One region of the Ferdinandcohnia sp. QZ13 genome, then DNA from elsewhere that is predicted to be linked to it. Evidence: predicted binding sites of a transcription regulator. Region 1 holds the regulator's gene; the other holds the start of a gene.
The links. Region 1 encodes Rex, which represses fermentation and respiration genes when NADH is low (regulators of the CRP and FNR family bind a similar motif). Its sites were predicted from a motif close to TTGTGAAATATTTCACAA; they were not measured.
Positions count from the first base shown of each region.

Region 2: the regulator Rex is predicted to act here: its motif matches at 8,350-8,367, upstream of RGU12_RS05770 (DUF2249 domain-containing protein).

Region 1 is NZ_JAVIVW010000002.1:42,399-54,880, forward strand. Features, by position in the region: gene groES (co-chaperone GroES) at 1-278, opposite strand, end outside; gene RGU12_RS11820 (CPBP family intramembrane glutamic endopeptidase) at 611-1,348, shown strand; gene RGU12_RS11825 (YdiK family protein) at 1,352-1,561, shown strand; gene tatC (twin-arginine translocase subunit TatC) at 1,712-2,461, opposite strand; gene RGU12_RS11835 (twin-arginine translocase TatA/TatE family subunit) at 2,478-2,669, opposite strand; gene RGU12_RS11840 (redox-sensing transcriptional repressor Rex) at 2,705-3,346, opposite strand; gene moaC (cyclic pyranopterin monophosphate synthase MoaC) at 3,349-3,840, opposite strand; gene RGU12_RS11850 (ABC transporter ATP-binding protein) at 3,975-5,909, shown strand; gene tsaD (tRNA (adenosine(37)-N6)-threonylcarbamoyltransferase complex transferase subunit TsaD) at 6,291-7,307, opposite strand; gene rimI (ribosomal protein S18-alanine N-acetyltransferase) at 7,300-7,767, opposite strand; gene tsaB (tRNA (adenosine(37)-N6)-threonylcarbamoyltransferase complex dimerization subunit type 1 TsaB) at 7,770-8,462, opposite strand; gene tsaE (tRNA (adenosine(37)-N6)-threonylcarbamoyltransferase complex ATPase subunit type 1 TsaE) at 8,459-8,917, opposite strand; gene thiL (thiamine-phosphate kinase) at 8,928-9,917, opposite strand; tRNA gene RGU12_RS11880 (tRNA-Asp) at 10,810-10,885, opposite strand; tRNA gene RGU12_RS11885 (tRNA-Met) at 10,889-10,965, opposite strand; rRNA gene rrf (5S ribosomal RNA) at 10,982-11,097, opposite strand; rRNA gene RGU12_RS11895 (23S ribosomal RNA) at 11,158-12,482, opposite strand, start outside.
Region 2 is NZ_JAVIVW010000001.1:1,181,094-1,200,335, reverse strand. Features, by position in the region: gene RGU12_RS05840 (DegV family protein) at 1-435, opposite strand, end outside; gene RGU12_RS05835 (YitT family protein) at 596-1,438, shown strand; gene RGU12_RS05830 (BsuPI-related putative proteinase inhibitor) at 1,488-2,363, shown strand; gene RGU12_RS05825 (DUF3813 domain-containing protein) at 2,413-2,610, opposite strand; gene RGU12_RS05820 (competence protein) at 2,612-2,761, opposite strand; gene RGU12_RS05815 (Cof-type HAD-IIB family hydrolase) at 2,922-3,737, opposite strand; gene yjfP (esterase) at 3,882-4,649, shown strand; gene RGU12_RS05805 (metal-sulfur cluster assembly factor) at 4,699-5,007, opposite strand; gene RGU12_RS05800 (metal-sulfur cluster assembly factor) at 5,085-5,384, opposite strand; gene RGU12_RS05795 (hypothetical protein) at 5,399-6,640, opposite strand; gene RGU12_RS05790 (DUF2249 domain-containing protein) at 6,655-6,861, opposite strand; gene RGU12_RS05785 (DUF2249 domain-containing protein) at 6,861-7,100, opposite strand; gene RGU12_RS05780 (Crp/Fnr family transcriptional regulator) at 7,232-7,921, opposite strand; gene RGU12_RS05775 (hypothetical protein) at 8,080-8,217, opposite strand; gene RGU12_RS05770 (DUF2249 domain-containing protein) at 8,425-8,655, shown strand; gene RGU12_RS05765 (molybdenum cofactor guanylyltransferase) at 8,805-9,410, shown strand; gene RGU12_RS05760 (DUF5316 domain-containing protein) at 9,524-9,817, shown strand; gene RGU12_RS05755 (TIGR04053 family radical SAM/SPASM domain-containing protein) at 10,094-11,218, shown strand; gene RGU12_RS05750 (Crp/Fnr family transcriptional regulator) at 11,352-12,056, opposite strand; gene modB (molybdate ABC transporter permease subunit) at 12,387-13,040, shown strand; gene RGU12_RS05740 (cupredoxin domain-containing protein) at 13,493-14,017, shown strand; gene RGU12_RS05735 (cbb3-type cytochrome c oxidase subunit I) at 14,032-15,519, shown strand; gene RGU12_RS05730 (SCO family protein) at 15,509-16,117, shown strand; gene RGU12_RS05725 (DUF1404 family protein) at 16,128-16,772, shown strand; gene ric (iron-sulfur cluster repair di-iron protein) at 16,837-17,544, opposite strand; gene RGU12_RS05715 (methyl-accepting chemotaxis protein) at 17,736-18,698, shown strand; gene RGU12_RS05710 (molybdopterin molybdotransferase MoeA) at 18,758-19,242, shown strand, end outside.

The sequences.
Region 1 (12,482 bases):
ATAACAGCTAAAATGTCGCTTTCACGTAAAATTAAGTATTCAGTACCTTCATATTTCACTTCAGTACCAGCATATTTTGAGAAGATAATGCGATCACCAACCGCAACCTCTAAAGCTACCTTTTCACCACTGTCTAGAACTCGACCTGTACCAACAGCAACTACTTTACCTTCTTGAGGCTTTTCCTTTGCAGAATCTGGTAATACGATTCCGCTTGCAGTTTTTTCCTCTGATTCAACTAGTTCAATAACAACGCGATCACCTAATGGCTTTAACAAGTGAAACGACCTCCTCAAATAATTTAAATAATAGTTTCGTTTTCTTATTAGCACTCAAACCACCTGAGTGCTAACACAATTATTATATTAAATAATCTTTAGCCATTTTGCAAGTAATTTAATATAGAAATTTGGAAAAATGATTCATTTTCGCATGCAAAATTTGTCCACCCTACCTATCCTATGTTACAAACAGGAAAAATAAACCAACAATCTAATTTCTTTCAATGAAAATTTGAATTTGCATTATACTAAAGGATAGAAATGAATATATGTTACAATACAAAAGGTGGACAATTTTCAATCATTTCGTCTATAAAAAGGAGATTTTCATGAAAGCTAGATATTGGTATGTCATCTTAACGTACATCGTCATGCAGTTCTCTGGGATTTTAGGAATTCCGCTCTTGTTATCATTAGGTGTTGGAAAAAACTTAGACCCAGCCACTGCTACAAATACAATTATTGCACTTTGGACTGTTATTAGCTTTGTCGCCGCACTACCTATTGTTTTATTTTTATTAAGACAAGATATGAGAGAGAGACATCAGAACTTACGACGTTCCTCCAAAGGTGAGGCAATTGGATGGGCGATTGCAGGTGTGTTTATGGCCATGACAGCCCAGGTGGTTGCGGCAAATATCGAAATTCATTTACTTGGAATTGAGCCTGGCTCTGAGAACACTCAAGAAATTTTGACACTGGTAAAATCTTTACCATTGCTAGTCATTGTTGTTTCGGTGATTGGTCCAATTCTTGAAGAGATTATTTTTCGCCAAATTATCTTTGGATCTTTATATAAAAAATTTAACTTTTTCATCTCTGGCTTAATTAGTTCATTAATTTTTGCGGTTGTACATATGGATTTCACACATATCCTCATCTATACTGCAATGGGCTTTACCTTTGCATTCCTCTATGTACAAACAAAACGAATTATTGTACCGATTTTTGCACATGTAGCGATGAATACATTTGTTGTAGTGGTTCAGACGGTTTTTGCAGATGATATAGAAAGGATCATGAAGCAAGCCGAGAAGCTGCAACAGACATTTATTGGGGGCTTTTAATTTATGCGAAGAACTTCACCTTTTGCGATGGGCATCATTTACGCATTAATGGGAATCTTATTTACTTATATTGCAATTAATAGTGCAACGGAGACAGTCTGGAACTTTTCCACAATCTTACTTGCAGTTGTCGCAACATTTGACTTTGGTGTGGCAATTAGAATGTTTACCCTTCACTTCAAAATAAAAAAAGTGACTAAGGAAAAAAAATAACCTCAAAACGAGGTTATTTTTTATTGTCTAGCTTCAGCGCCTAGCCCCTCGAGGTCATAAGCCAATCCGGCAAGAAGGATAAAAGGCATCCTTCACGTCGGCTTTTCTTATGCTTGTCGGGGCTGAGCAAGGCGCTTCCGCTTTTCTCTATTATTCCATACTATTCGCTGCCATCATTTCCGCTTTTAGCACTTTTCTGTAGGCACTTCTTGATACAAGAATACTGATTTCATATAATCCGAATAACGGCACCGTAACCATTAAATGAGAGATTATTTCAGGAGGCGTAATCAGCCCTCCAATTACTAATAGAACGAAATAGGCATATTTTCGTATTTTCGATAAAAACATCGGTGTGACAATTCCAAGTCTGGTTAGGAACATGACAACTACCGGCAACTGAAACAAAAAGCCAAACGGTAAGGTCAGCTGCAACAGAAATTGAAAATACTCATTAATTCCGATGACCTGATTAATATCAAGGCGGTCCGCTAACCTCGTCATAAAATTCACAACAAATGGGAATAGAATGAAATAGGAAAATGACACCCCTACTAAAAACAAGACTACTGAAATCGGAATATAACTCAAGGTTACCTTTCTTTCCTTTTCATACAGGCCTGGACTGATGAACGCCCATAGCTGATAGAGTAAAAAAGGAGAGGAGATAACAAGTGCAATAATAAAGGCAAAATTCATATATATTTTAATTGGATCTGTCATACGGAAAGCGTTCATTGTCAGTTCCTTTGCTTCCTCCGCATTTTGCAAGTAAAGAATGACCGGCTCTGCAAGAAAAAAGCTTCCTAATGCAACAATGAAGAAGAAAACGACTACATAAATCAGTCGTTTTCGTAGCTCACCAATATGATCGTAGACGGACATTTCTTTTTCGTTCATGTGACTCATCCTATCATTACTTCACATCAGTAGTTTCATTCTTTTTAACATCATCATCGTCATCATCTGCTAAACCTTTTGTTGCGTTTTTGAATTCACGCAATGTATTACCTGCTGCTCTTCCTAATTGAGGTAACTTCTTCGGTCCAAAAATTAGTAACGCTGCAAATACAATCAATAGGATACTACCAAATCCAAGACTTCCCACAGTGAGTCACCTCCCAACAAGTGTAAATTATATTTCTATTCTTCATTCGAATAATGCTTTAAAAAGTAAACAAGTGCTTGTAACTCAACAGCTAAATCAATATGGTGGACTCGAATATGTTCGGGTACATTGATCCTTGCTGGTGTAAAATTTAGGATACCTTTTATCCCTTTATTTACGAGGCGATCTGTAATCGCCTGTGCTACACCAACCGGCACTGTTAAAATAGCAACTGTGACATCATCAGGCAATTCTTTTTCAAGATCATCTAGATGATGCACTTTGACTCCACCAATACTACTGCCCACCTTATTATAATCCACATCAAACGCAAGCTCAATTTTTGTATTATTATTTTTTGAGAAATTATAATGTAAAAATGCGGTACCTAAATTACCAACACCTATTAACGTAACCTTCGTTAATTCATCCTGATCAAGGGTCTTACTAAAAAAGGATAATAAATAATTCACATTATAGCCATACCCTTTTTTTCCCAATGCACCAAAATAGGAAAAATCACGCCTAATCGTGGCTGAATCAACCTTGACTGCATCACTTAGTTCTGCAGATGATACCCTCTGCTTCCCCGAGGCGTGCAGGTTTTTTAAAAATCGATAATAAAGTGGCAGCCTTTTGGCAGTTGCTTGTGGTATTTTTGACTGTTCCAGATTCATGTTTATTCCCCCGCTACTGGCCTTTTAAAATCTCCGTTCTTTCCACCTGTTTTTTCAGCTAAATAGGTTGGTCCAATCACCATGCCTTTATCAACTGCTTTACACATATCATATACAGTTAACGCACAAACTGATGCAGCCGTAAGGGCTTCCATCTCTACGCCGGTACTACCCTTTGTTTTAACTGATACGGTAATATGTAAAGTATATTCATCTTGGGTCGTCCAACTAAAACTGATATCGACGCCCTTCAATGCCAACGGATGGCACATCGGAATTAGCTCGGATGTTTTTTTAGCTGCCATAATACCGGCAACCTGAGATACCGCAAGTACGTCCCCCTTGCGAACCTCATTATTTATGATTTGCTCATAAATCAATTTATTTACAGTAATACTTGATTTTGCAATCGCTGTACGAACAGTATCAGATTTCTCTGTAATGTCGACCATTCTCGCTCGCCCCTGCTCATTAAAATGGGTAAATGATGTCATATATCGAACCCTCCCATAAACTATACACTATTTTACCACATCTGTCTTTGAAACGTGTGTGAACATTATCATTGCAGTTGCTCTATTAAGATAATATAAGATACACTGTTGTTAGAAACAAGAGGTGAAATAGTATGATTTTACTACAAGTAAATCAGCTCAAAAAATATTTTGCTGCTGATCTTATTTTATCGAATATAAAATTAGAAGTACAAACTCGCGACCGCATTGCCATTGTTGGTCGAAATGGTGCTGGAAAATCTACTCTACTAAAGATCATTGCAGGACAGATGTCCCATGATGGCGGTGAAATTATTAAGCCAAAAAGTGTCACAATCGATTATCTCGCACAGGACACTGGACTTGATTCAACCCTTACCATTTGGCAAGAGATGCTTACCGTCTTTGCACCCTTACAGAAACTAGAAAAGGACTTACGAAACCTTGAAGTAAAAATGGGAGACCCCTCTGTTTTTGAAAATCCAGCTGATTATCAAAAACTCCTTGAAGAATACGATCAACTCCAGGTCGATTTTAAAGAACGGGGTGGCTATCAATATGAAGCCGACATTCGTTCCATTCTACACGGCTTTCATTTTACAGAAGAAGACTACGAAACAAAAATTTCTAGCTTGAGCGGTGGTCAAAAGACACGCCTTGCCCTTTGTAAACTATTACTTTCGAAGCCTGATTTATTAATTCTGGACGAGCCGACAAACCACCTCGATATTAGCACGCTCACCTGGCTTGAGCAATATCTCCAAGGCTATCCTGGTGCGCTCTTAATCGTGTCCCATGACCGTTACTTCCTGGATAAAGTCGTTAACCAGGTCTATGAAATTTCAAGACACACAAGTACTAAATACGTTGGAAACTACAGCAACTATTTAAAATTAAAGGCTGAAAACTATGAGCTTGATTTGAAAAGATATGAAAAACAACAGGAAGAAGTCGAAAAACTAAAGGACTTCATCGCGAAAAACCTAGTCAGAGCTTCAACAACGAAACGCGCTCAAAGTAGACGAAAACAGCTTGATCGAATGGAGCTGATGGACAGGCCATCAGGTGATGAAAAATCTGCTTCCTTCCGTTTCGAAATTGAAAGACAAAGTGGAAATGATGTGTTAAGTGCAAAAGACATCTCTGTTTCCTATGAAAAAGACAAGCCTATTATCAAAAATATCAATTTCAATATTTATCGTGAAGATAGTATTGCGTTAGTAGGTCCTAATGGAATCGGGAAATCGACTCTATTAAAAGCGGTTATCGATAAGCTCGAGCATGTCAAAGGTACGATTCGTTTCGGTTCACATGTAACGATTGGCTACTATGACCAACAACAAGCAGACCTCACTTCAAATAAACGGGTGTTAAATGAATTATGGGATGAATATCCACTTAAACCTGAAAAAGAAATCCGTACAGTTCTTGGAAATTTCCTATTTTCAGGGGATGATGTGTTAAAAACCGTTTCTACCCTAAGTGGTGGCGAAAAAGCGAGACTTGCTCTTGCAAAGCTGATGATGGAAAAGTCAAATTTCCTCATTCTTGACGAGCCAACAAACCACCTTGACCTTGATAGTAAGGAAGTACTTGAAAATGCGCTAATTGATTATCCTGGGACCATCCTTTTTGTCTCTCATGACCGATACTTTATTAACCGGATTGCAACGAAGGTATTTGAATTATCCCCACAAGGACTGACAGAATACCTTGGTGATTATGACTATTACCTTGAAAAGAAATTCGAAATGGAAGAATTAGCAAAGCTTGAAACGCAAGAGAAACAAGCTGATAAAAAAGTGGTAGTCCAAGAAAAAACATCCTATGAACAAGAAAAGGAATTAAAGAAGCTAGAGCGTCAACGTAAACGGAGAATTGAAGAGATTGAGCTTGAGATATCCTCTCTTGAAGAAAAAACGGAAGAAAATGAACAGCTTCTTTGTGATCCTGAAGTTTATCAAAACCATGAGGAAGTTCAACGCATTAATGAAGAGAACAAGAAATTGTCAGCTAAGCTTGAAGCCCTAATGGAGGAATGGGAATCTCTACACGAAATAAGTGGATAGAACTTTTCACCTATCATCTATAAAAAGGTTATCCCCATCTAAACTAAGATTTTAGATGGGGATTTTTTAATTCTTTTTCCACAATTATGGAGTTATACACTGACTTATCCACATTGTCCACACTCATCAACAGGGTTATCCACATAAAGTGTCCACAAATGCACATTAGTTATTTCAGTATTTGATACTAGTTTTCCACAACACCTGTGAATCTGTGGATTATTTATCAACAAAAAAGCCTCTTATCTAAAGAGGACTTTATTCCTACCAAATACGCCTTGGCGTATTTGCCGCCCAGATTTTCATCGAACTTGTTCGATAAAGTTCCTCTTAAAATCTGAGGCATCCGCCAGAGGCTTAACTTTATTCAGTAGAATAAAGTTAAATTTCAATGTCTAACCCAGGATTTGCATTTAATGCATATGATGAACGTTTCCCTTTTTCATATAAGACACTTCCAACAGCCGCAATCATTGCCGCATTGTCTGTACAAAGCGAAAGTGGCGGAATAATAAGCTTCACTTCCGGCACTTCCGAAAATGCATCCTCTAAAGCTGCTCGCAATCCTTTATTTGCCGCAACTCCCCCAGCCAATAGGACTTGTTTAACTTGATACTCTTTCGCTGCCTTAACTGTTTTTGTCACTAACACATCAATGACACTTTCCTGAAAGCTAGCTGCTAAATTCTTTGGTTCAATGGTTTCCCCACGCTGCTCCGCATTGTGGAGAGTATTTATGACAGCTGATTTTAACCCACTAAAACTAAAATCATATGAATCCTCTTCTAACCATGCTCTTGGTAAATCAATCGTCGCGGTTCCCTCATGAGCAAGCCGATCAATATGAGGCCCACCTGGATATGGAAGACTTAGTGTTCTTGCCACCTTGTCATACGCCTCTCCAGCAGCATCATCCCTTGTTTCCCCGATGACCTTAAAGGATGCATGCTCTTCCATGTATACAAGCTCCGTATGGCCACCTGACACAACTAACGCTAATAATGGAAACTCGAGCTCCTCCACTAAGCGATTTGCATAAATATGACCTGCAATATGATGAACTCCTAAAAGGGGAATATCGTGGGCAAATGCTACTGCTTTTGCCGCATTCACCCCAATTAGTAAAGCCCCTACTAAGCCTGGTCCTTCTGTTACGGCAATTCCATCAATATCCTCAAAGTGAACATCAGCCTGCTTTAATGCCTCTTCAATTACAAGTGTTATTGCCTCAACATGATGTCTTGACGCAATTTCAGGCACGACCCCACCGAAGCGTTTATGGCTTTCAATTTGAGATGCTACGACATTTGATAAAATTTCCCGCCCATTTCGTACAATCGAAACAGCCGTTTCATCACAGCTTGTTTCAATTCCCATAATTAATTGATTATCACTCATTTAAATTCACCCACATTACTAGTGCATCTTCATTATTGTCTGTATAGTAATTTTTTCGAATTCCACCAGGTTTAAAGCCTAATTTTTTGTAGAGGTTTTGGGCAATGTGATTGGACACTCTTACCTCAAGCGTCATCGTAACTGCCTGATGCTGCATCGCTAAAAGCTTTGCCTGCATCAACAAAGCTTCCCCAAGCTTTTTCCCTCGATATTCTGGCAGTACTGCGATATTCGTAATATGACATTCATCTAAAATAAGCCACATCCCACAGTACCCAATAACTTTGCCGTTATCAGTCATCACAATATACTTTGCAAACTGATTATGGACTAATTCATTATAGAATGCTTCTCTCTTCCAAGGGACGGTAAATGCTAATGTCTCGACCTTCATGACATCATCAATATCATTTAACGTCATGAAGCGAAACAAAATCTGTTGATTAATGGTATCTTCCATGCTTACCCCTGCCTCTTCCCTAACCAATTCGCCTCAGCTTCTGCCAAGCGAATATAATTTGGCACAAATGTATGAACATCCACTGGCTCTTTCTTCAACCCTAACTCTGCTAACTCACTTGGTCTTGGGTTCCAATCTGTATATGGTGCAACATATGCAAGTTGATCTAAATCTGTTTCTATCTGTTCCTTGTGGATAACTAAATCATTGCCAATAAAAAGAACCGGTGTTTCTTTCTTTTTAAGCTCCTCAAGCCAATCCGATAATAAAATAATTTTATCTTCTTCCACACAAGTTAACGCCTTGCCTTCATATTGATAAAGACCAGTATATACTTGACCCCTTCTAGCATCAAATAAAGGAGAGATAAAGCCATTAAAATATCTGCCGTTGGCTGCTACCACTTCTAAACTTGATACTCCTACCAACGGAATTTGTAAAGACCATGCCAATGTTTTTGCAATTGTGACTCCAATTCTTACCCCTGTGTATGAACCAGGTCCCATCGCTACTACAATTTTATCGAGCTCCTTAGGCTTTATGCCACATTCCTTCATTAGCTGTTCAATAGTAGGCATCACCCTAACAGAGTGGTTTTTTGGTAGGTTTGTAATGACCTCACCAATCACTTTCTCTTCATCAACAATCGCGACCCCTAATACATAATTGGACGTATCTATAGCTAAAACCTTCATTCGCCAAATAACTCCTCACATAAAAGTTGATACCTTTCCCCGATTGGTATCACCGTAATCTTACGCTTTGTATCTCCTTGATGTTCAATTTTGATGGTGAGCCGATCTTTTGGGAGCCGATCTTCGATAAGATGTGCCCACTCAACAACAGTCACACCATCGCCCTCAAAATATTCATCGAATCCGAGATCCTCATCACTATGTTCCAAACGATACACATCCATATGATACAAAGGAATTCGCCCGTGGTATTCCTTTATAATTGTAAACGTCGGACTATTCACCGTTCTCGTAATTCCAAGTCCTTTTGCTAAGCCTTTTGTAAAAGTAGTCTTCCCTGCACCTAAATCACCTTCAAGCGTTATAACATCACCTGGTTCAAGCTTCTCAGCTAGGTTATCTGAAAAATTTTCCGTCGCTTCGGCTGTATTTGATATAAACTCAAATTTCTCCATATACTCCACCTTATTTAGTAAAATGATTATACCCCTTCATCTCAAGCTTTTGTAATTCCCCTTCTCGGTTTAAAAATACAGCTGGACCACCTTCCGAAACAATTCCTATTTTCGATAGAATATAACCATTTTCACTTGCCTTTTTCTGTAGTATGTCCCAATCAGAAGGAGCAATTGTTCCAACTAGTTCAAAGTCCTCTCCACCGTATAATGCATATTCTAAAGCACGATCCTTATACTGCATCAATATGGCTTCACTAAATGGGATCTTATCTTCATCTATTTGTAAAATAACACCGCTGGCCTTTGCAATCTCATTTGCTTCACTAGCCAAACCATCACTTATATCATTTAAAGAGACTCGTTCAAAGGTTGATAAGAGTCTTCCAATCTCGACTCGCGGTGACGGATATTGATGTTTACGGATTAAAGTTTCCTCAACTTTAGAAAAAGAATGGTCGTTCCCTTTATGTAATAATACATCCAAACCTGCAGCTGAGTCACCAGCCGTTCCAGTCACAAAAACGAGATCTCCTGGCTTTGCTTGGCTTCGTAAAAAGTGCTTTCCTTTCTCTACCTCACCAAGAACCGTAACAGTTATCACTAAGTTTTCAGCAATCGAAACAGTGTCACCACCAATTAAATCCATCTCATACTTATCTGCTAGCATTGCCATCCCTTCGTAAATCGATAACAAATCGGCTTCATTCCAATCCTTTGGAATCGCAATAGACACTAAATAATAGGTAGGCATTCCACCCATTGCTGCAATATCACTAATATTAACAGCCAATGCTTTATATCCAATTTGGGTAGGATTCATTGTGTGAGAATTGAAATGAACCCCCTCAACCATTGTATCCATGCATATGATTTGTTCCATATTTGAAGTTGGTCGAAAAAGTGCAGCATCATCACCAATCCCTGCTATTAAGCCAGATTGAGATGTACGTTTCGGTTTGATTTGATCAATAAAGTAAAATTCATCCTGCAAAGCCATCTAAGGTCACTCCCAATATGTATGTCAAAAAAGATGTTCATGCGGTAGTGAAAAAAAGCCTTAGGACATCGCCTAAGGACCTTTATACAATATTATAAGTTTACCGTATTTCAATCAAATCAGCAAAAAAAGATGCAAAATAAATGAGTTTTTGAAGGCGATGGGATGGATGTGGTGGATTCATATAAGGTGGACGAAGAAACTTTGGAAGTGGTGGTGGCTGCGTTCGGGACTTCATTGTGTTGATGAAGGACTTTTCAGTGGGGCTGACTGCGTTCGGGTCTTCATTAGCTTGATGATGACCTTTTCGATGTCAGGTTCGATGCGTTTGGGTCTTCATTAGCTTGATGATGACCTTTTCGATGTCGGGCGCGATGCGTTTGGGTCTTCATTAGCTTGATGATGACCTTTTCGATGTCAGGTTCGATGCGTTTGGGTCTTCATTAGCTTGATGATGACCTTTTCGATGTCAGGTTCGATGCGTTTGGGTCTTCATTAGCTTGATGATGACCTTTTCGATGTCGGGCTCGGTGCGTTTGGGTCTTCATTAGCTTGATGATGACCTTTTCGGTGGTGTGATCGATGCGTTTGTGACTTATAAGCTCGATGAAGAGGATTTGGATGAAACTCTTCACTTCTTTTCCCCTTCATAACTCCGATGAAGAGGATTTGGGTAGAGCACTTCTCCCAATTTCATCTTCATTTAATTTTAAAATGTACTCTTTGAATCTCCCTCTAATATTTATGGTATCTTCTTGTTGACTCTTACTAAAAAATATTTTTCCCATAAATAGAAAAAACCACAACATTAAATGTTGTGGTAAATACTAAATTTTAATCTATTTCAACAAAATAAAAAACGAAACCTAAAGTTTCGTGTGTTAGTAAAATATGGCGGTCCCGACCGGGATCGAACCGGCGATCTCCTGCGTGACAGGCAGGCATGTTAACCGCTACACCACGGGACCATTTGGTTGCGGGGGCAGGATTTGAACCTACGACCTTCGGGTTATGAGCCCGACGAGCTACCAGACTGCTCCACCCCGCGATAATATTAATTTATAGCCTAGCGACGTCCTACTCTCACAGGGACAAAGTCCCAACTACCATCGGCGCTGAAGAGCTTAACTTCCGTGTTCGGTATGGGAACGGGTGTGACCTCTTCGCTATCGCCACTAGACTATGTTGAAGGATTCATTCCCTCAAAACTAGATAACTAAAACATTCATTAGAAGTGATTTTGGTTAAGTCCTCGATCGATTAGTATCAGTCAGCTGCACATGTCACCATGCTTCCACCTCTGACCTATCAACCTCGTCATCTTCGAGGGATCTTACTAGTTTAACACTATGGGAAATCTCATCTTGAGGGGGGCTTCATGCTTAGATGCTTTCAGCACTTATCCCTTCCACACATAGCTACCCAGCTATGCCCTTGGCAGGACAACTGGTACACCAGCGGTGTGTCCATCCCGGTCCTCTCGTACTAAGGACAGCTCCTCTCAAATTTCCTACGCCCACGACGGATAGGGACCGAACTGTCTCACGACGTTCTGAACCCAGCTCGCGTACCGCTTTAATGGGCGAACAGCCCAACCCTTGGGACCGACTACAGCCCCAGGATGCGATGAGCCGACATCGAGGTGCCAAACCTCCCCGTCGATGTGGACTCTTGGGGGAGATAAGCCTGTTATCCCCGGGGTAGCTTTTATCCGTTGAGCGATGGCCCTTCCATGCGGAACCACCGGATCACTAAGCCCGACTTTCGTCCCTGCTCGACTTGTAGGTCTCGCAGTCAAGCTCCCTTGTGCCTTTACACTCTACGAATGATTTCCAACCATTCTGAGGGAACCTTTGGGCGCCTCCGTTACTCTTTAGGAGGCGACCGCCCCAGTCAAACTGCCCACCTGACACTGTCTCCAAGGCCGATAAGGCCTTCGGGTTAGAATTTCAATACAGCCAGGGTAGTATCCCACCGACGCCTCCACCGAAGCTGGCGCTCCGGCTTCCAAGGCTCCTACCTATCCTGTACAAGCTGTACCAAAATTCAATATCAGGTTGCAGTAAAGCTCCACGGGGTCTTTCCGTCCTGTCGCGGGTAACCTGCATCTTCACAGGTACTATAATTTCACCGAGTCTCTCGTTGAGACAGTGCCCAGATCGTTACACCTTTCGTGCGGGTCAGAACTTACCTGACAAGGAATTTCGCTACCTTAGGACCGTTATAGTTACGGCCGCCGTTTACTGGGGCTTCGATTCAGAGCTTCGCTTGCGCTAACCCCTCCTCTTAACCTTCCAGCACCGGGCAGGTGTCAGCCCCTATACTTCGCCTTGCGGCTTCGCAGAGACCTGTGTTTTTGCTAAACAGTCGCCTGGGCCTATTCACTGCGGCTTTTCAGGGCTATTCACCCTAAAAAGCACCCCTTCTCCCGAAGTTACGGGGTCATTTTGCCGAGTTCCTTAACGAGAGTTCTCTCGATCACCTTAGGATTCTCTCCTCGCCTACCTGTGTCGGTTTGCGGTACGGGCACCTTCTACCTCGCTAGAAGCTTTTCTTGGCAGTGTG
Region 2 (19,242 bases), on a different contig from region 1:
TTCTTCCTTTGAAGCCCCCTTGGTCGCTAACTCCGCGGCTGCTCTCACAACAAGACCTTGTCCAAGTGATGCACATTTCGTGTCAATAATCGTTAAATCAAGGTCTGGGTATTCTTCTTTTACTTCTTCACTCATCATGACGGCTGTTTGATAGGTTCCTGACAATTGTGATGAAAAGGCGATGTACACAGCAGATTGCTTTTCTTTTGCAATTTCAGTAAAAACCTCTTTAAAACGGTGTGGCGGAACTTGAGATGTTTTTGGAGCACTCCCATTTCGCATCGCTTCAAATACTTTTACAGGATTAATTGTCGCAATATCTTCGTAATCTTGCCCATCTAGATGAACTCCTAAGGAGAATAAGGTTACATTGTTTTCTTCAAAAAATTGAAGAGGTAGGTCACTACCGCTATCAGTAAGAATTCTAACGGTCAAAAGTCTCACCTTCTTTTTTCGTGGTCAAGTTTGAAAGACAAACTTGCCTATTGTAAGTGTAGCGAGAATTGGATAAAAATACAACAAGTGTGGGAAAATTTTGTATGACAACTAAATTGCCAATTCGATTGAAGAATGTTGTTCCAGGAGGACTATTAGCATGGTTTATAGAGAAATGAAAAAAGTAATTATTGTGATAATCGGTGCATTGCTAAATGCAGCTGCCTTAAATCTATTTTTAATTCCAGCTGACGTATACTCTTCAGGATTTACCGGTATATCCCAGCTATTGTTTAGAATTCTGGGAGATTATACCCCTTTACATGTTTCAACAGGGGTCATTTTACTGCTATTAAACATTCCAGTCGCGATTTTAGGTTGGAAAAAGGTAGGAAAGGCCTTTACCCTATATAGCTTTGTATCTGTTGCTTTAACGACTTTATTTTTATCGATAATACCACTTGAACGAATTTCAGATGATATTTTACTTAATGCTGTATTTGGTGCTGTCATTCAAGCAATAGGAATCGGCTTAACCTTGAAGTGGGGGGCCTCAACTGGTGGTCTTGATATCATCGCGCTTGTGTTATCAAAGTCAAAAGATAAGCCGATTGGTACTTATATTTTTACATTAAACGGACTAATTATCATTACAGCAGGCTTCTTATTTGGTTGGGAAAAAGCCTTATATACCCTTGTTGCCTTATATGTGCTAACAAGGGTGATTGATACAGTCCATACGAGTCATGTAAAGGTATCGGCGATGATAGTAACGAAAAAAGCAGATGAATTGAAAAAAGCGATTCATTCTAAGTTAGTGAGAGGAATTACGGTGATTCCAGCAAAAGGAGCATTTTCGAGCGAACCAAAGGATATGCTAATGATTGTTTTAACAAGGTATGAATTATATGACTTGGAGCGTATTATAAAGGAAGTTGACCCTCATGCCTTTACTAATATTGTACAAACGGTAGGAGTCTATGGATTATTTCGTAAAGAGTAGTAACTTTTTTAAGGAATCTATCGACATATAAGGTAAAGGGGTGACAAACATGAGAAAATGCCTTCTAGTAGTCTTACTATTTGTAATGAGTTTATTTATCATATCAGGATGTGGTACAACATCAAAAGAAGATGCTCTTCCTGTAAATGCAGGGGGCGATGAAAAAGTAGAATCAGAAACACCACCAGAACAAGAGGGTGAAGAACCTGGAGGTGATGCGAACGTGGTTGAAAAACTTCAAACAAACCTATCTATTCAAACTGAGGAAAACCAAGCAACTTTTAAAATTTCATTGAAAAATACGAGCGACAATTCCGTGAAAGTGACCATTCCAAGTGGTCAAAAATATGAAATTGTTGTGACGGATCCAAATGGAAAGGAAGTTTACCGCTATTCGATTGATAAAATGTTTATTCAAATGATTGAAGAGATGGAGTTAAAACCAGGTGAAGAAAAAGTCTGGGAAGAACCATGGGATTACACATCAAACGATGGAACTAGACTTGCTCCTGGTGAATATAAAGCAACTACTTTCCTTACTGTTTCACAAGTAAATGGACAAAAAATCGAAGCAAATGCATTACAGTCAGAACAAAGTTTGACAATACCTGAAGAAGGGAATACGGCATTCCGCAATGTTCAAGTACTTGGAGAAAATGGGGAATACACAGTAACTGGAGAAGTACGAGTGTTTGAAGCAACATTCTTCTATGCTGTCGAGGATGGGCATGATTATGTGGTTCCTGAAACGGTTCAAATGGCATCTGAAGGTGCACCAGCGTGGGCACCATTTGAAATCAAAATTTCCATTCCAAAGGATAAAATCCCTACAAATGGAGCATTGATCCTTCACTTATATGAAAGAAGTGCAAAAGATGGCTCGATCACAAACCTATATCATGCAAAACTTCAACAGTTCCAATAAAAAGGGGAAGGGTCAGACGATATGTCTGACCCATTTTTTGAATTAGCACTTATTGAAGTTGGTCTAATTCATTTTGTAATTCGCGGAGTTGTTCTTTTTCGGCTGTTGTAGAGTTAGCATAAGCAGAAGAAAGTGCATTTTTTGCGACTGAAATCGCATCCTGTAAGGAAGTATCACTTTGACCCGCGCTTGCTAATTTTGCAACTTCTACAGTTTCACGAGCCTTCTGGAATAAACGGTTCCCCATTTTAGATTCCTCCAAGTGATGAATTTTCGACATTTTGCTTTTTCTTTGCTTCTGCCTCAGCTAGAGTTGAACGGTAAGGAAAGCGCTGAGCATGTTGTTGAACAGCTTCTGCACCTTGATGAACAAATCGTTTTGATTTATTACTACCCATCCGTAAATTCCCCCTTTAACAGCTTTAAAAGAAGTGCGCTTTTAAAAGGCGCTAATCATATTGTTTGAAGTTTTGAAGTGGAATATATAAGGTAATTATTTCTGGATGTTTTGGTTAGAATTAATCAAAAAAGAAACCGGATCTTCATACCGGTTCCTTCTTATTTTTCTAATTTTAATACTTCCTCTAAATAAAGAGCAATTCCGTCCTCTTCATTAGTCATTGTCACATGGTTTGCAATATTTTTTAATTCATCAATCCCGTTACCCATTGCAATTCCATGTCCAGCATATTCAATCATTTCTAAATCATTATCTTCATCACCAAAGGCAATAATTCGGTCTTTTGGAATTTGAAAATAATTTGCTACCTTTTGAATACCAACCGCTTTATTTAAACCTGATTTAACAATCTCAATGACATGCCAAGGTGCAGCCCATTTGCGGTGATCGACCACTTCTGCATGCATTTCAGAAAGATACTCTCGAATCTTATCTGCAATTTCTTCGTCAGGATGTATCAAAAGTGAAGTAGGGTCACGTTTTAAAATTTTCCGTAAATCGCCTGTTTCGATATTCGGTTTACCCATACCAAAAATATCTAACATCGTATCATCGTGATAATGAAAATACACGTCATCAATCACTTCTGCTAGGATATTCTTGATGCGAAAGGTATCGGCAACCTCAACAATTTCTTTTACGGTTTTTAATTCAAGTGTGTCGTGATAGACACCCCAACTTTGATCAAGAGGGTGATGGACAAAAGCTCCGTTGAAATTAACGATGGGTGTTGTAAGACCTAGTTCTTGATAGTACATGGAACTCGAACGGAAAGGTCTTCCTGTCGCAATCATAACCTGATGACCGGCCTTTTTTGCTTTTATGATAGCCTCTTTTGTTCTTTTTGATATCGTTTTATCATCTTTTAGTAAAGTACCATCTAAGTCTAGTGCAATTAAATGTTGTTTTGTCATAAATATCTCCTCTGCTCTCTTTCTTCTACTTAAACAGATATTAAAAAAATCGTCAATTGAAAAAGCTAAACTTTTTAAGTTAACTACCAATTAGTGGTACACTAGAAGATGTCTCAAAGTTTTTATTAAAGGAGTACATAAAGAATGGTTATTGTTGAAAAGACTAAAATAGCAGATATTCCGGCATTACATATTGCAAAAAATCAGATAAAAGACGAAAAAGCTCCGCTCATTCTGTTCGTTCACGGATTTGGTAGTGCAAAGGAACATAATTTACACTATGCATATCTTTATGCAGAAGAAGGATTTCGTGTGGTTTTGCCTGAAGCAGACTATCATGGAGAAAGATACAAGGGTCTTGAAGAACTTGAAATGAATTTTAAATTCTGGGATATAGTCATCAATGAGATCAAAGAACTTCAAAGGATCAAGGATGAACTAGTCGGAAAAGGTTTAGTTGATGAGACGAGAATTGGTGTTGCGGGAACTTCAATGGGAGGAATCGTAACCCTTGGAGCATTGACCCAATATCCATGGATTAAGACTGCGGTAAGCCTCATGGGGAGCCCATATTACGAGGAATTTTGTCGTGGGCAAATTGAGGAATTGAAGCGACATGACATTGAACTTCCTTTCACAGATACAGAATTAGAAGAAAAATATGCTGAATTAAAGAAATATGATTTAAGCTTGCAACCGGAAAAATTAAATGGAAGACCATTGTTTTTCTGGCATGGTGAAAAAGACAAGATGGTTCCATTCAAATATACGTATGAATTTTACCAAGAAATTCAACCGCTATATAAAGGGAAAGATGAAGACCTATCCTTTATTGCCGATACACGTGCTGATCACAAAGTCACAAGAGAAGGTCTTCTCGCATCAGTAGACTGGTTTAAAAAACATTTATGAAAAGAGAAAAACGTGTCGAGGCTGATCGACACGTTCTTTTTTTATCAACTTACCTAATTCCTAATGCAATTTTTGCGTAACGGCTCATCATATCTTTGTTCCAAGGCGGATTCCAAACGATGTTCACATCAACGTCTTTTACTTCTGGTAATTCTGTGAGGACACGTTTAACGTCCATTGCAATTGTTCCAGCAAGTGGGCAACCCATTGATGTTAAAGTCATTGTAACTTGCGCTACTTCTGCGTCATTCATATCTACATCATAAACAAGTCCTAAGTTTACTATGTCAATCCCTAGTTCAGGGTCCACGACTTGTTCAAGTGCCCCCATTATATTTTCTTTTAAAGCTTCATCCATTTGTTAACTCTCCTTTCGAGAAATAGCTTATTTAAAGTATAACGAAACAAACGCAGAATGTGAAATTGAACGACTTCCTAACGACGTAATTGCTTCATAGCAGCTTCTGACATGCGTTCAGGTGACCAAGCTGGATGCCAAACCATTAATACCTCAACATCATTTACCTCTTCAAGATAAGCAACTGCATGCTTTACACCGCTTGTAATGCTGTCATGAAGGGGACAGCCAGGTGTAGTTAGTGTCATTTCAATATAGACATTGTTATTTTCTTTAATATCAATTTTATATATAAGTCCTAAATCGACAACATTAATATTTAATTCAGGATCAATTACTTGTTTTAACTGTTCGATTATTTGCTCTCTTAATTCCATCATTTTTCTCCCCTTTATTTAAAAAGTACCTTCAAAATGCTATAACTGAAAAATAAAGTTGAAGCGAGTACAAGGCTTTGGCCGATCGAGAAAATAAGCAATTGTCCGGTTGCAATCGATAAAACGAAGATGAGACAACCTGAAACAAAGCCAGAAAAAATCGGAATTGCCAATTTTTCATCTATCATTTGTTTTAAAGTCGGTACATCTCTTTTTCCAATTAGCTTACTGTACCTGTGTGTCCACCAAAGAAAAGGAATAATTTTATATAAATAGCCAAGAATGCTGTTTGCAATCCACAAGAAGAGGTAAAGAAAAATAAGTACACCATACATCTCATAATAACCTGGTAGGAATGAGAGGATCGCTCCGAACAAGTGAATCACTAAGCCAAATCCAATTGCAATTAATGAAAATGTAAATGGTTTATCCAGCTTTTTCTTCAATCTTGCCTTAATAATCGTTGAAATGTGGTAAGAAAAAAGAGCGAATCCTGCAAACAGTATGCTCATCCCTGCCTGTAATAACATGTTTTTCTCAGTAATAAAGCTGCTAATAGTAACAATAAGGCCAATGCCATACACGATATAGACCCATCTTGCGGATTTCATTGAAAAGCCATGTGCTAACGAAAACATGGGGACCATTTTATAAGAAAAACCAAAAATTAAGAAGGTAAACCAACCTGCAATTCCAAGTAAAATATGACTTTTTAATACAGCAAGATGATTTAGATTTGTGATTCCAGCTCCAAGATTGACGATTAACAGAATTCCCAGTGTGATTGTGAGTAGTAAGCAAATGAGAGCACTACCAACAAATAAAGTTAAAATATTCTTCTTGGCTTGCTTTTTCATCGTCATAAACATTTGTACGAGAAATAGCAATATACCAGTAACAGCAAGTGACCCTGTAAAAATAGACAAAGTAGGTGAGAAGGAAAGGGTGATTCCAAAACCACCAAATCCAATTGCTGTTACCCAAAATTGAATAAACCCAAATTTTACACTCCAAATCGGCGTTAAAAAGGCTACTGGCACAAGTTGATACATGGCTCCCATCGCAACCATTAAGGCCCAGCCTAGTATCAATAAATGGGCAGACGATAGAAGGGGAAAGGTGCGAAAATTCCCATCAATGACCACATGTCCATTAAACAAGAGGATTACCTGGGATGTGATTAAGGCTACAACACTAAAGATAATAAAGGAGAGTGGCAGCCTTATATCGGTTTCATTTGATAATTGAGGCATCATTGGCAACCAGCTCCTTACTTCGTAATCTCAATTTGAAAGCCGCCATCAGGATATGGTTCTGTCGTATGTTTGTAGCCTAATTCATCCAGCTGTTCATACAAGAACATAGGTCGGCGATCATTGATAATCGTCAAGGTGTCGCCTTTATTTAATTTTTCGAGAGCTTTCAATGTCCTCATCATTGGAGTGGGAGGCTCAAGACCTCGATTATCTAAATGCATTACTTGTCACCTCTTTTTGTAAAGGTAACCTTCCAATGTTTTTTATCAATTTGCTCTGCCTCATTTGAAAATCCTTTTGCTTTTAAAATTGGAAATAAAGGAGTCGGTTTAAAAGGTGCGTGCAAAATGAAAATATCTCCATCCTGTAAAGGTTTAACCGCCTCCATAATCTTTTGGAAAGGCTCAATTTTATTTTTAAGATCTTCCCTAACATCTACCTCTACAACTTTTGAATCCATGATTGAAATCCCCCTTATATAACGGTTATAACTTAATGATAATCATTTTCAATGAGAAACGATGTGACCTGAATCACAAGTGTCAGAAAAAATGAAGTGAAATCAAAGACTAGGAACCATTTCCTTTAGGGCTAAAAAATCTCATCATGTAGCTTCATATGATCTAATAGGTAATATCCATCAGGAGTCATGTCTACGATATGTTTCTTCTTCAATACTGAAATTGTCCTGCTTACTGATTCACGTGTTGTACCAATCATGTTAGCAAGTTCACGATTTGTAAATTGAGTAGTTAGCTTAAAGCGATTGTCGATCTTTTCTCCATTGCTTCTACATAAACGAAGTAAAAGCATGATAATTTGTTCTTGTGTATTTAGTAGGATTTGTTCCTCCAGTCGCTTTTGAAGGTCGATGATTTTTTCACCTAACACTTTAAAAATTTTGATGCAAAGCTCAGGATTTTTTAATAATATTTCTTCAAATCGATCAATGGGGGTGAAGATAATGTTCGATTCCTCGATTACTTCGGCATGTGCTGGATATCGGCCTTTTCGAAAAAATCCAGCATGTGGAAACATTTCTCCTGCTTCAAGTACGGATACAATCTGTTCCTTCCCGTGCATATCAGATTTATAAATTTTTACCTTTCCGGATTTAATGAAAAACACACGATCAAGTGGATCGTCTTGCATAAAAATAAACATTTTTTGTTTATATAAACGTGACTGTGAAATTTCAACAATTGGATTAAGTTCTTCAGAGGTTAATTCCCGAAACAAGGGAACTCCTTTCAATTGTTCACGAATGGATGTTGTCCCCATCTTGCTCACTCCTTTTTTGATTTACATTACCTAAGGCAACTCTGTATTTAGTGTAGCAATCCTCGTTTTTAAAACTGTGATATACATCATAGGTAGTGAAAAACAAAATCAATGTTCAAAAAATCGACACAAAAAAAGCTAGGAGAAATTCTCCTAACTTAGTCAACTTGTTTTTCTTCGGCACAATCAAAGCAAAGTATGCCATTTTTATCATCTAAAACAACACCATTAATAAATCCATCTAAACAATAAATTTCTTTCTCACATTCCTTACATGTACCAACAAATTCTTTCATCTTTCACCTCGTTTATTCTTTTTGACTCCACAATTCATGAGGTATAGCAAGATGTTTACGTGGCGTTTAAAGATTCTCTATCCTATCATTATCGCATATTTTTTTAGACATATGATTAAAAACATACGTACATAGTGATAAGTTTCACTACAATTACTGAAGAGACTAGATACAATGGACCCATAAAACAAAAGGAGGAATGTAAATATGGTATTTGCAGCAAAAGTAAATGCACCAGATTACGCACCGAAGGATAAGCACCCTACAATTTTTAGAACATTTGATAGTTTACAACCAGGTGAAATCATGGAGCTAACAAATGACCATGATCCACGACCACTCCAATATCAATTCATGATGGAACGCGGTAATGAATTCACTTGGGAATACCTTGAACAAGGCCCGGATGTATGGCGCGTTGCAATCGGTAAAAAATAAAAATTAATCAAGATTCTAATATCGAGAAAGGTGTAGGCAATGTCAATTTTCGACGTAGTCTACATCTTTTTTTATAATTGGAAAAGTTTTATTTGGAAGACTGTTCCTTTCGTGCTACTATGATGAAAAAAGTAAAAGGAAGTTTCATGATGGATAAATCAAAAATCACAGGTATTCTTTTAGCCGGTGGAGAGTCAAGAAGATTTGGGAGCCATAAAGCGTTTGCCAAATTTCATCGTAAATTCTTTTATGAATATGCTATCGAGGCGTTGGAGGAGAATGTGAGAAAGCTTATCATTGTAAGTCATCCCACATTAGTAGAGCAATTTCAACATCAAACCTCAGTAGAAGTAATTCAGGATTTACCTGAATATAAAGGGAATGGACCGCTTGCTGGTATGCTCACCGCCATGCAAAAAGTACCATCAGATTGGTTTGTAGTTTTACCTTGTGACACCCCTTTTGTGACTGATGAACTTGTAAAGCAACTAATCACTTATACAAATGACCCAAGGATTGATGCTGTCGTTCCGGTTATCAATGATCGCCAACAGCCCTTAATCGCTGTTTACCATAGTAGGGTTGCAAAGAGAATAGAGAAGTTGCTAAAAATTCAACATTTTAAAATGAGCGATTTATTAGACGTTTCCCATGTTAAATTCGTAACCAACCATGACCTTCAACTGAAAGGAATGGAATTTGAAAATATCAATGACCAAAATGAATATAAAAAAGTACAGCAAAAGCCAATTTAACATCCACAGTAAATTGGCTTTCATTATTAATTTTACTTTACACAATCATAATTATCGGAAAAGTACGATAAAATAGGAATAAAACTAGATATTTTGAAAAGGAGGGATCATGTTTGAGAGTAGGCTTAATTTTAGGTATTTTAACCTCTGGACTTCTACTAATCATTGGTTTGTCTACTCAACAATTTGAAACATATTCAGTTATTTCTGGGACACTAGGGATTATTTGTTTCCTGCTTGCGGGAATCGTTTCTGATTCTTTTATCAGTGGAGATCGGGCAAGAGCAAATTACTACACCGAAACCAAACGAGACCGCAAAAAAAGAATTCGATATTCCTATCTATTTTTCCTCTTGGGGGCTCCAAATTTACTTGTAGCCATTGTTTTAACCCTCAATTACATGTAACATTTCTTCACATAATATTTCTTCAATTTACTATTCATATAGTTTTGATGTCTAGCTCCAGCGCCTAGCCCCTCGAGGTCATAAGCCAATCCGTCAAGAAGGATAAAAGGCATCCTTCTCGCCGGCTTTTCTTATGCTTGTCGGGGCTGACCAAGGCGCTTGCGCTTTTCCTAATTTGTGAACATTTTCAAACACCTCCTTAACCTGTGATGTACCTCACATTATTCACTTTTTTATAGTGTTAAAATGTGGACATTAACAAAGGAGGTTTGCCTCATGTTTGAAAGAGACTATAATAAAGACCCATTTATTGTGATTTGGGAACTTACAAGAGCTTGCCAATTAAAATGTTTACATTGCCGTGCAGAAGCACAATATACGAGAGACCCTCGAGAACTTTCCTTTGAAGAGGGTAAAAAGTTAATCGACCAAATATATGAGATGAATAATCCAATGCTAGTGTTCACAGGTGGGGACCCATTAATGCGCCCCGATGTATATGATATTGCTGATTATGCGGTTAAAAAAGGTGTCCGTGTTTCAATGACACCAAGTGCAACACCAAATGTTACAAAGGAGGCCATTCAAAAGGCAAAAGAAGTAGGCTTAGCACGTTGGGCTTTTAGCTTAGATGGACCAACTGACGAAATTCATGACCATTTTCGCGGAACAAAAGGTTCTTTTGATTTAACAATGAGAGCCATCAAATATTTACACGAACTTGAAATACCAATACAAATCAACACGGTCATCTCAAGATATAATGTCCATGCCTTAGATGAAATGGCAAAATTGGTTGAGGACCTTGATTGTGTGTTATGGAGCGTCTTTTTCCTTGTACCTACAGGTCGTGGTAAAGAAACCGATATGATCTCTCCAGTTGAACACGAAAAGGTTTTCCGTTGGTTGTATGATTTAAGTAAACGTGTTAAATTCGATATAAAGACAACAGCAGCGCAGCATTATCGTCGGGTTGTGATTCAATCAAAACTGCGTGAGACGAAGGATACGGATAAACAAATTCGCTATGAAGATGCACTTATGAAGGGGAAAACTGGCCAAATTGATGGACTAGGAAGAGCGCCTCAAGGTGTAAACGATGGTAATGGATTTGTCTTTATTTCTCACATAGGAGATGTATATCCGAGTGGATTACTTCCTGTAAAAGCCGGAAATGTGCGTGTGACACCACTAGCTGAAATTTATCGTGAATCTCCAATATTTAAAGATCTGCGTAATCCAGATAAGTATAAAGGGAAGTGTGGGGTATGTGAATTCAGACATGTCTGTGGTGGATCACGTTCTCGTGCATATGCGATGACTGGAGATTACATGGAGAGCGAACCATTCTGTGTATATATCCCAGAAGCACTTCGTAAAAAAGAAAAAACACTTCAATAAAGGTTTGGTAAATAGGAACATGCAGAAAAAAGTCAATCCTTCAAAAGTGATTGGCTTTTGTATTTGAGGACGGTTAGCACCTGTCCTAGAACCCAAAAGACCCATGGGATCCCCATGGGTCTTTGTAGCGCCTTTATTCAATGCTACAATACTTTGCTGGACAATCCTCACATTGGATTTCCTTTTTAATAAATGCCAGATCGTGAATCGTAATATAGCCTTTGGTGACAGAAATGACCCCTAGTACACGCAATTCATGCAGCATGCGGTTTACACTTTCTCTTGTGGTAGCGCAAAAATTGGCAAGCTCCTGATTCGTTAAGTGTAAGTCTATTAAGATTCCATTCTGTTTGTGAACACCATAACTATTGGTCATGCGAACTAAGGTGGAATATAAAGCTCCTTTTTTACCTAATAAAACAAGATCTCTAAACTTCGTTTGTGTTTTTCGGAAATGATCACTCATCCATTTCATAAATTCAAATGCAAGATTCGTATTTTCAAAAAGTTTTCGTTCTAAGTCATCCTTTTGAATAACAGCAATATCGCTATCTTCTAAAACTAGACAATCAAATAAATATTTCGGCTGATCGGTGAATAATGTCAACTCTCCAACGATTTCATTTTGGCTACAAACTCGAAGGGATAATTCACTTCCATCAGACGTTCCTTTGCTAACCCTTACACGCCCAGAAAGAATGAGGTAAAGTTCGGAAGCCTTCATACCTTCCCGAAATAAATACGTTCCTTTTTCTATTTGGATGACGTGATTAGCTGATTTCATAAGCTCTGTTAATTCATCTGATATTTTTGCTTTTTGTAATGTCAATTGACTCATAGGTACCACCTTCCTAAGCAGGAATGCTATACTTGGTTAAGAGGATGTTCAAAAAGTCCGGTGAAAATGACACATCGAATTTCTGCGTTGGCTTGCTTTTCCGTTCCTCACGTATTAACTGCATACGCTCCGGTACTCAAAGCTGCACCGCCTTGAAATTCTTGGTCCTTTTCATCCTCCTTTTGAACAATTACTTTTAATAAAATAATATAATGTTAGTTATTACTGCGATGTATAATAAATCACACTTAGTGTAAAATTGCTTCAAAATGCTTGTAAAATAAGGAATATATCAATTATGAACAATTTTTAACAATTGAGGTCAAAGTCATGGAACAGCTATTTTGGTCACCTATTAAACTTTCAATATCCATTGCTATTACCGCGGGCTGTATTGTCTTACTGCTTGGTTTGGTCACAGGGAAATGGATGTCCCGTAGGAAATTTAAAGGAAAACTCATTATTGAAACATTATTCATGCTGCCGCTTGTTCTTCCCCCGTCAGTAGTAGGCTTTTTATTAATTGTGATATTTGGAAGAAATAGTTTTGTTGGAACATTTATTGAAAAAGTAACGGGTCAACCAATTATGTTCACTTGGTGGGCAGCAGTTATTGCTTCTACTGTCGTGGCGTTCCCGCTTATGTATCAATCTGTGAAAACAGGCTTTCAATCCGTAAACCCAGATATTGAGGATGCTGCTAGGACAGATGGTGCAGATGAATTTCGGATATTCCTTTTCGTTTCCATACCATTATCAATAAAAGCAATTGTCACAGGTGGGATCTTAAGCTTTACTCGTGCACTTGGTGAATTTGGTGCAACCCTCATGTTTGCTGGAAATATACCAGGTAAAACACAAACATTGCCAACAGCAATCTATGTTGCAATTGATAGTGGGAATATGGAACTAGCTTGGTTGTGGGTCCTAACGACTATCTTTATTTCCTTTCTAATGCTCGCGTCAACCTATTTAATTAAATAAAAATAAAAAAGGCTGTTCTTGCAGCTATGTTGATTTTGATATGGGCGTTAACAAGTGTTATTGACACATAGGTGCACCCTCTAGGGATTGGAGCGGATGGCACGAATCCTCGGAAATGCAGGCATTTTCTTCGTGCGGTGCAGTTTCAAGGAAGCAAACTCAACGTCCTGCGGGAATAGCGAGCCAAGCGAGACCCCACAGCGAGGCACGAGCGAGGAGGCTTGCGGATCGCCCGCGGAAAGCAAGTGTCAGAAGCGGAAATCCCTCTAGTTCCACCAATAAACTTTAAGTTAATTACAACAATCTTATAGAAAAGAGCCAAAAAAAAGATGCATTCTTGACAAGAATGTGTCTTTTTCCGTTTTCCACCCATTTTGTGACAAACTTAACAGATTTAAGGTTGAACATTATGTGAGAATCATGCTGAACAGAGAATTTAGGAGGGGGTTCTTTTGTACCAAACAGCTGCTTGGTATCTTTCTATTATTTTAATGACCTTAATTACCGTTATTTTTATTACCGTTGTCTTAAAAACAAATAGACGAAGAGAGTATGATTCAATCCAGAAAAAATGGTACCGCTTTAGAACGATTTATTTCATTGCTTTACTTGTTGTATTTGGAACTGCAACTTATTTTACACTGCAAGATCTTCCGTTTGAAAGACCAGTATATGGACAAGAAGAAAATCCAGTTATTGTTGATGTGGAAGCTGTTCAATTCGGCTGGAAAATGAGCCAAACTGAATTCGAAGTGGGGGAACCAATCGAATTTGATATCACCAGCACAGATGTTAACCACGGCTTTGGAATCTACGACAAAGACATGAATTTATTAGCACAAACCCAGGCAATGCCAGATTATACAAACACTGTTTTCTACACATTCACGGAGCCTGGTACGTATCAAATTTTATGTATGGAATACTGTGGACTTGGTCACCATCTCATGATTGGTGAAATTGTCGTAACAAATTAAGGAGGGGGTTAACAATGTCTACTAATATTGCAATGGGAGCGACAAATAACTACCGAAACAAAACGATTGCTCTGTATCTATTTGCAGGTGGGTTAATCATTTTATCAATGATGGTATTTGGAGTTTTGATGCTTCTTGCACAAGGAAAAATGATTGATGTAGACCCAGGATTTTTTTATGAAATCATGACTGTCCATGGAACAGGTATGATTGGTGCAGCTGCATTAGCTGCAGCTGCTGTTATGTGGTACTTCCTTAGTAAATATGTACAATTAAGCAAAAGTATTCTAATCACGAATTTCATAACCTTTATCATCGGAGTCGTCATGGTGTTAGTAGGAATATTCGTGTTTGACTTTGCAGGTGCTTGGACATTCTTATATCCGCTACCATCTATCTCTGCTGGTGGATGGGCAGTTACGGGAGCAGCACTTTATTTGGGCGGTATGCTTATTCTCGGTGTAGGATTTTTATTACTAAACTTAGATGTAGCTAGAGCAATTATTAAACAATATGGAAGCTTAGGCGGAGGGTTAGGCTGGTCAATTGTATTTGGAAAGGAAAAAGGCTATGGTCCGCCAGCGGCTGTCGTAGCTAGTACAATGGTTTCAATTGTAAACACCACTGCATTAATTGCGGGAGCAACTGTTCTAATTATGAACCTTATAAATCTATTTATTCCAAGTATCACAATTGATCCAATGCTTGCGAAAAATCTAACATATGCGTTTGGACACATCTTTGCAAACTCGATTATCTACATGGGTGTTATTGCGGTTTATGAGATTTTAGCAGCCTATACAAATCGTCCTTGGAAAGCAAATCGTCCATTTCTAATTGCGTGGAACTTTTCAACATTATTTACAATTACGATTTATTCTCACCACTTGTTAATGGATTTTGCAATGCCAAAGTGGATGATCATTATCGGTCAAGTGCTTTCATATGCAAATGGATTACCAGTATTAGTCGTCACAGCTTATGGTGCGTTAATGATTGTATATCGTTCAGGTATTAAGTGGGACATTGCTTCATCGTTTATGTTTTTATCCATGTTTGGTTGGGTTATTGGTGTCGTACCTGCAATTGTCGATGCAACGATTGTTGTAAACCATGTGATGCATAACACAAAATGGGTACCAGGGCATTTCCATATGTATATGGGATTAGGTGCAACAGCTATTGTTTTTGGATTTATGTATTACTTAGCGAAAGTGAATGGAAAAGAGAAAGAAACTTCGCTAGATACGATTAGTTTTTGGGTATACACAATGTTCTTCATTGGATTATGTGGATCGTTCCTTTTCTCAGGAAAAGTAGGAGCGCCGAGAAGATGGGCTGAGCACTTCCCAGAATGGATTCCATATGACCGTATGGGAGTAATATTTGGTATCTTTATTGTTCTTGCTGTCTTGACATTTGTAATTCGTTTTTGGCATTTTTCAAGATCAATAGATTATAAGTTTCAAGAAAAGGTAGGACCAGATCGCCATGTTGCGTAAAAGCGTTGGAATTCTATTTGCACTAGTAGCGGGACTCACTTTGCTATGGGTTAGTACAGATGGATTGCAGGCTTTTACAGCTGAGAAAGCAAGAATTATTGAATTAGAAAGGGAGCAGCCAAAGCTCCCTTCTGCAACATTAATCGATTCTGATTCAGAGACTTTCCACTTACGGGAATTAGAGGGAAAATACATACTTATGACCTTCATGTATACAAGTTGTGGGGATGTTTGTCCAGTTTTGGAACAGAATTTTGCTGAAATTTACGAAAACATTCCTAAAGAGGTTCTTGGCAAAGAAGTTGTTCTGGTAAGTATAAGTTTTGACCCTGAGAATGATTCTCCATCGGTTTTAAAATCCTATTCAAACCATTTTGGAGCAGATGGGGAACAGTGGAAAATGGCAACGATTCAGGACGAGCAGGAATTACAGGATGTGTTAAAAACACTTGAAGTAATTGTTATTCCGAATGAATACGGAGGGTATGAGCATAATTCAGCATTTTATGTTATCAACCCAGATGGAAAATTAACTAATATCTTTGATTACCAAACACCGCAAACTGTTGTGGAATACTTAGATACTTTTTTATTTTAGAGGTGAAAATATGTACCGTTTACGTTATTTATTGATTGGACTACTTTTACTTCTATTCGTTTCTTTCCCTTACGTAAGGGTATTGCTAGAAAAGAGCATGGTGGGAACGATGCTCATTCAATATCCATTATTAATAGGGGGTGGTTATTTCCTTGCAAAAGGGTTTCCTAGGAAATGGCGAAAGTTTTTCCTTTACTTCAATGAAAATGGGATTGCAGGGATGTTACTTACAATATGTGTTATCGGATTTTGGATTTTGCCAAGGTCAATCGATGCTTCACTGAACGAACCAGTAATGGAGATTACAAAATATATTAGTTTATCATTTGTTGCAGGGGTTTTATTGAATTATAGCTGGAAACTGCTTGGACCCATTAGTAAAGGCTTTATTTGGGCTAATCTCATTTCGATGATTTTTGTGATGAGTTGGCTTTATACAGTATCGCCAGCAAGACTATGTAATAATTACTTACTTACAGCCCAACAACAGCTTGGAAAATCAATGTTTGTTCTAGGAATGGTTATTTGTCTATTATTTATGGTACGCGTATTTATCGGGAAGCCTGTCGCCCTAAAAGTAAAAAAGAGAAATCAGCCACTCATTCAATTAAAGTCAAATAGATCAAAGTCATCTTCTGTTCCAAGCTTTAAATAAACATAAAAAAACCACGATTTTCAAAGTATGAAATATCGCGGTTTTTTTAATTTTTTTGTAAGAATTAATTCCCAGCTTCTGCTCTTGGAAATAAGATATTATTTTCTAGATGTATGTGCTGAAATAGGTCTGCTTCAAGTGCTTCAAGACGCTGGTAGACTAGGCGATATGTTCCACATGCACCAATTGGTGGTTGAAAGTCATTTGTAATGTCACGGATTTCTTTAATAATAGTTCCAGCCTCGTCATGATCACCTTCTAGATCAGCTACATGTTTTTTCACTAATTCATGATTTTCAGGTGTTGGTTCGTTTTCAAATTTAAGAATAAGAGGGAATGACTCTGCTTCCTCCTTAATGGTATGTTGTTCAAGCTCGACCTTTAATTGATTAAACAGTGAATGTACTTTAGCAAGATGTGGATGATTTCCGCCATGTACTCTCAAAACCTTTGTTACATATGGGCTAAGTTGCGGAAGCTCTTCATTTAAATACCGGTGATGTTTATTTACGATATGGTCAATCAATTCTGAAAAGCTTGCAGCCTTCCAATCCACTGTTTTTTCATTTAATTCTTTCATTTCTTGATAAAGAGTATTTAATTTTGACAAAACCTCATCTTTTGAAAGGTTTCTTTCTTCTATGGCATCTATAAGTGGTCTGTTACCACCACAGCAAAAATCAATTCGAAGTTTTTTGAATAGGTCTCCAGCCTTCGGAAACTCAGTTACAATTTCTCCAATGATATGTTGTTCTGTAAAAGTTTGTTCCATGATCTTACCTCCTATTTAGTAAACTACTTTTAGAATAGCTGTTAAAAAGGAAGAATGAGGTGATACGTATCACACATATGTAGAAAAACGTCATAAATGATGATAAATGTGATGAGCATCATAGGTTAAAAGGGAGTAAGTTTGGTACGATAAAGCCAAATAGAGATTGCAACTTAGGAGATGTCATAACGATGTTTTTTCGTAAACAATATATTGTAGGGCTTGAGAAAGAAAATAAACAACTTAAACAGGATATGAAAGTATTAAAAGAGGAAACAGAACAACAGAAAGAAAATACATCTTTGTTTTTTAAAAATTTTTACGAAGAGCTTGTAGCAACAATTGAACAGCACGAGCATGTAAATGGTCAGCATCATGTTCTCGGAGAGTTGGTTGGTAAAATCAAGTCTAAATTCGACCGAGTTGATGAGCTTAGTCTATTATCCTATCATAACTCTGCTAAATTATATGAAAATGGACAAACATTACTTTTAGCTGCTGAAGACATGGTTGCAAAATCAAGTGAAGGAAAAAACCAAGTATTAGAAGTGGAATCTATTATGAAAGAACTTGGTTCCCAATTAAAAGATACATCTGAAAAAATGAACCATTTAAATAATCGATCAAAGGAAATTGAAAATATCGTACAAGTCATTAAGGAGATAGCTGACCAAACGAATTTATTAGCATTGAATGCATCAATTGAAGCGGCAAGAGCGGGAGAGCAAGGAAAAGGATTTTCAGTCGTTGCGGCTGAGGTAAGAAAGCTTGCAGAGAGTACCGCTTCAAGTACTGAGCATATTAGTGCCCTTACAAAAGCAATCCAAAAAGAGATTGACGAAACCTTACTATCAACAACGAATAGTACAATCCTTGTACATTCAGGGGTTGATGCAAGTATTTATACAACTGAAAAATTTAATTATATTATGTCTGTCATTCAGTCTGTCCAAAAAGAGGTACATTCTGTTTTAGATACGATTGAGGAACAAAAGGTATATTCACAGGATGTTATGCAAGAAATTTCAACAACAAAAGAGTTGTTTGATAATGCCAATGATTTAATTACCCAACATATTACGGACGCCAAAGTTGTCGATGATAAACTTGAAGAAGGAATCGTTCATCTTAATGAAATGACAGCAAGAAAGTAGTGGTTTTTTCTAATATATACTACAATAGGAAAAAAGTAGATAAAAAGTGAGTGAAAATGATGGTCGAAAGAAGAACACCCATACCCGTTCCAGAAGCAGTGTCGCGAGTAATGGAATTTGCAGGTACAGGGACAAAGGAAAAAGTATCAATAGAAGCTAGTTATGGACGATTTTTAGCGGAGGACGTAATCGCTGATCATGATGTTCCACATTTTGATCGGTCACCATATGATGGCTTTGCTGTTCGGGCAATGGATACAACAAATGCGGGACTAGAAAATCCGATAGAATTTGAAGTAATTGAAGAAATTGGAGCTGGGTCTGTTGCAACGAAAAAGGTAGAGGCTTTTCAAGCTGTTCGAATCATGACGGGTGCAGCAATGCCTACAGAATGTGATGCAGTTGTCATGCTTGAATTAACAACTGAATATGAACGTGATGGTAGGAAGTTCATGTCGATAAAGCGACCATTTAAATCTGGCGATAATGTATCGTTTCAAGGTGAAGATACCAAAAAAGGCTCCGTCTTAGTCGAAAAAGGCGT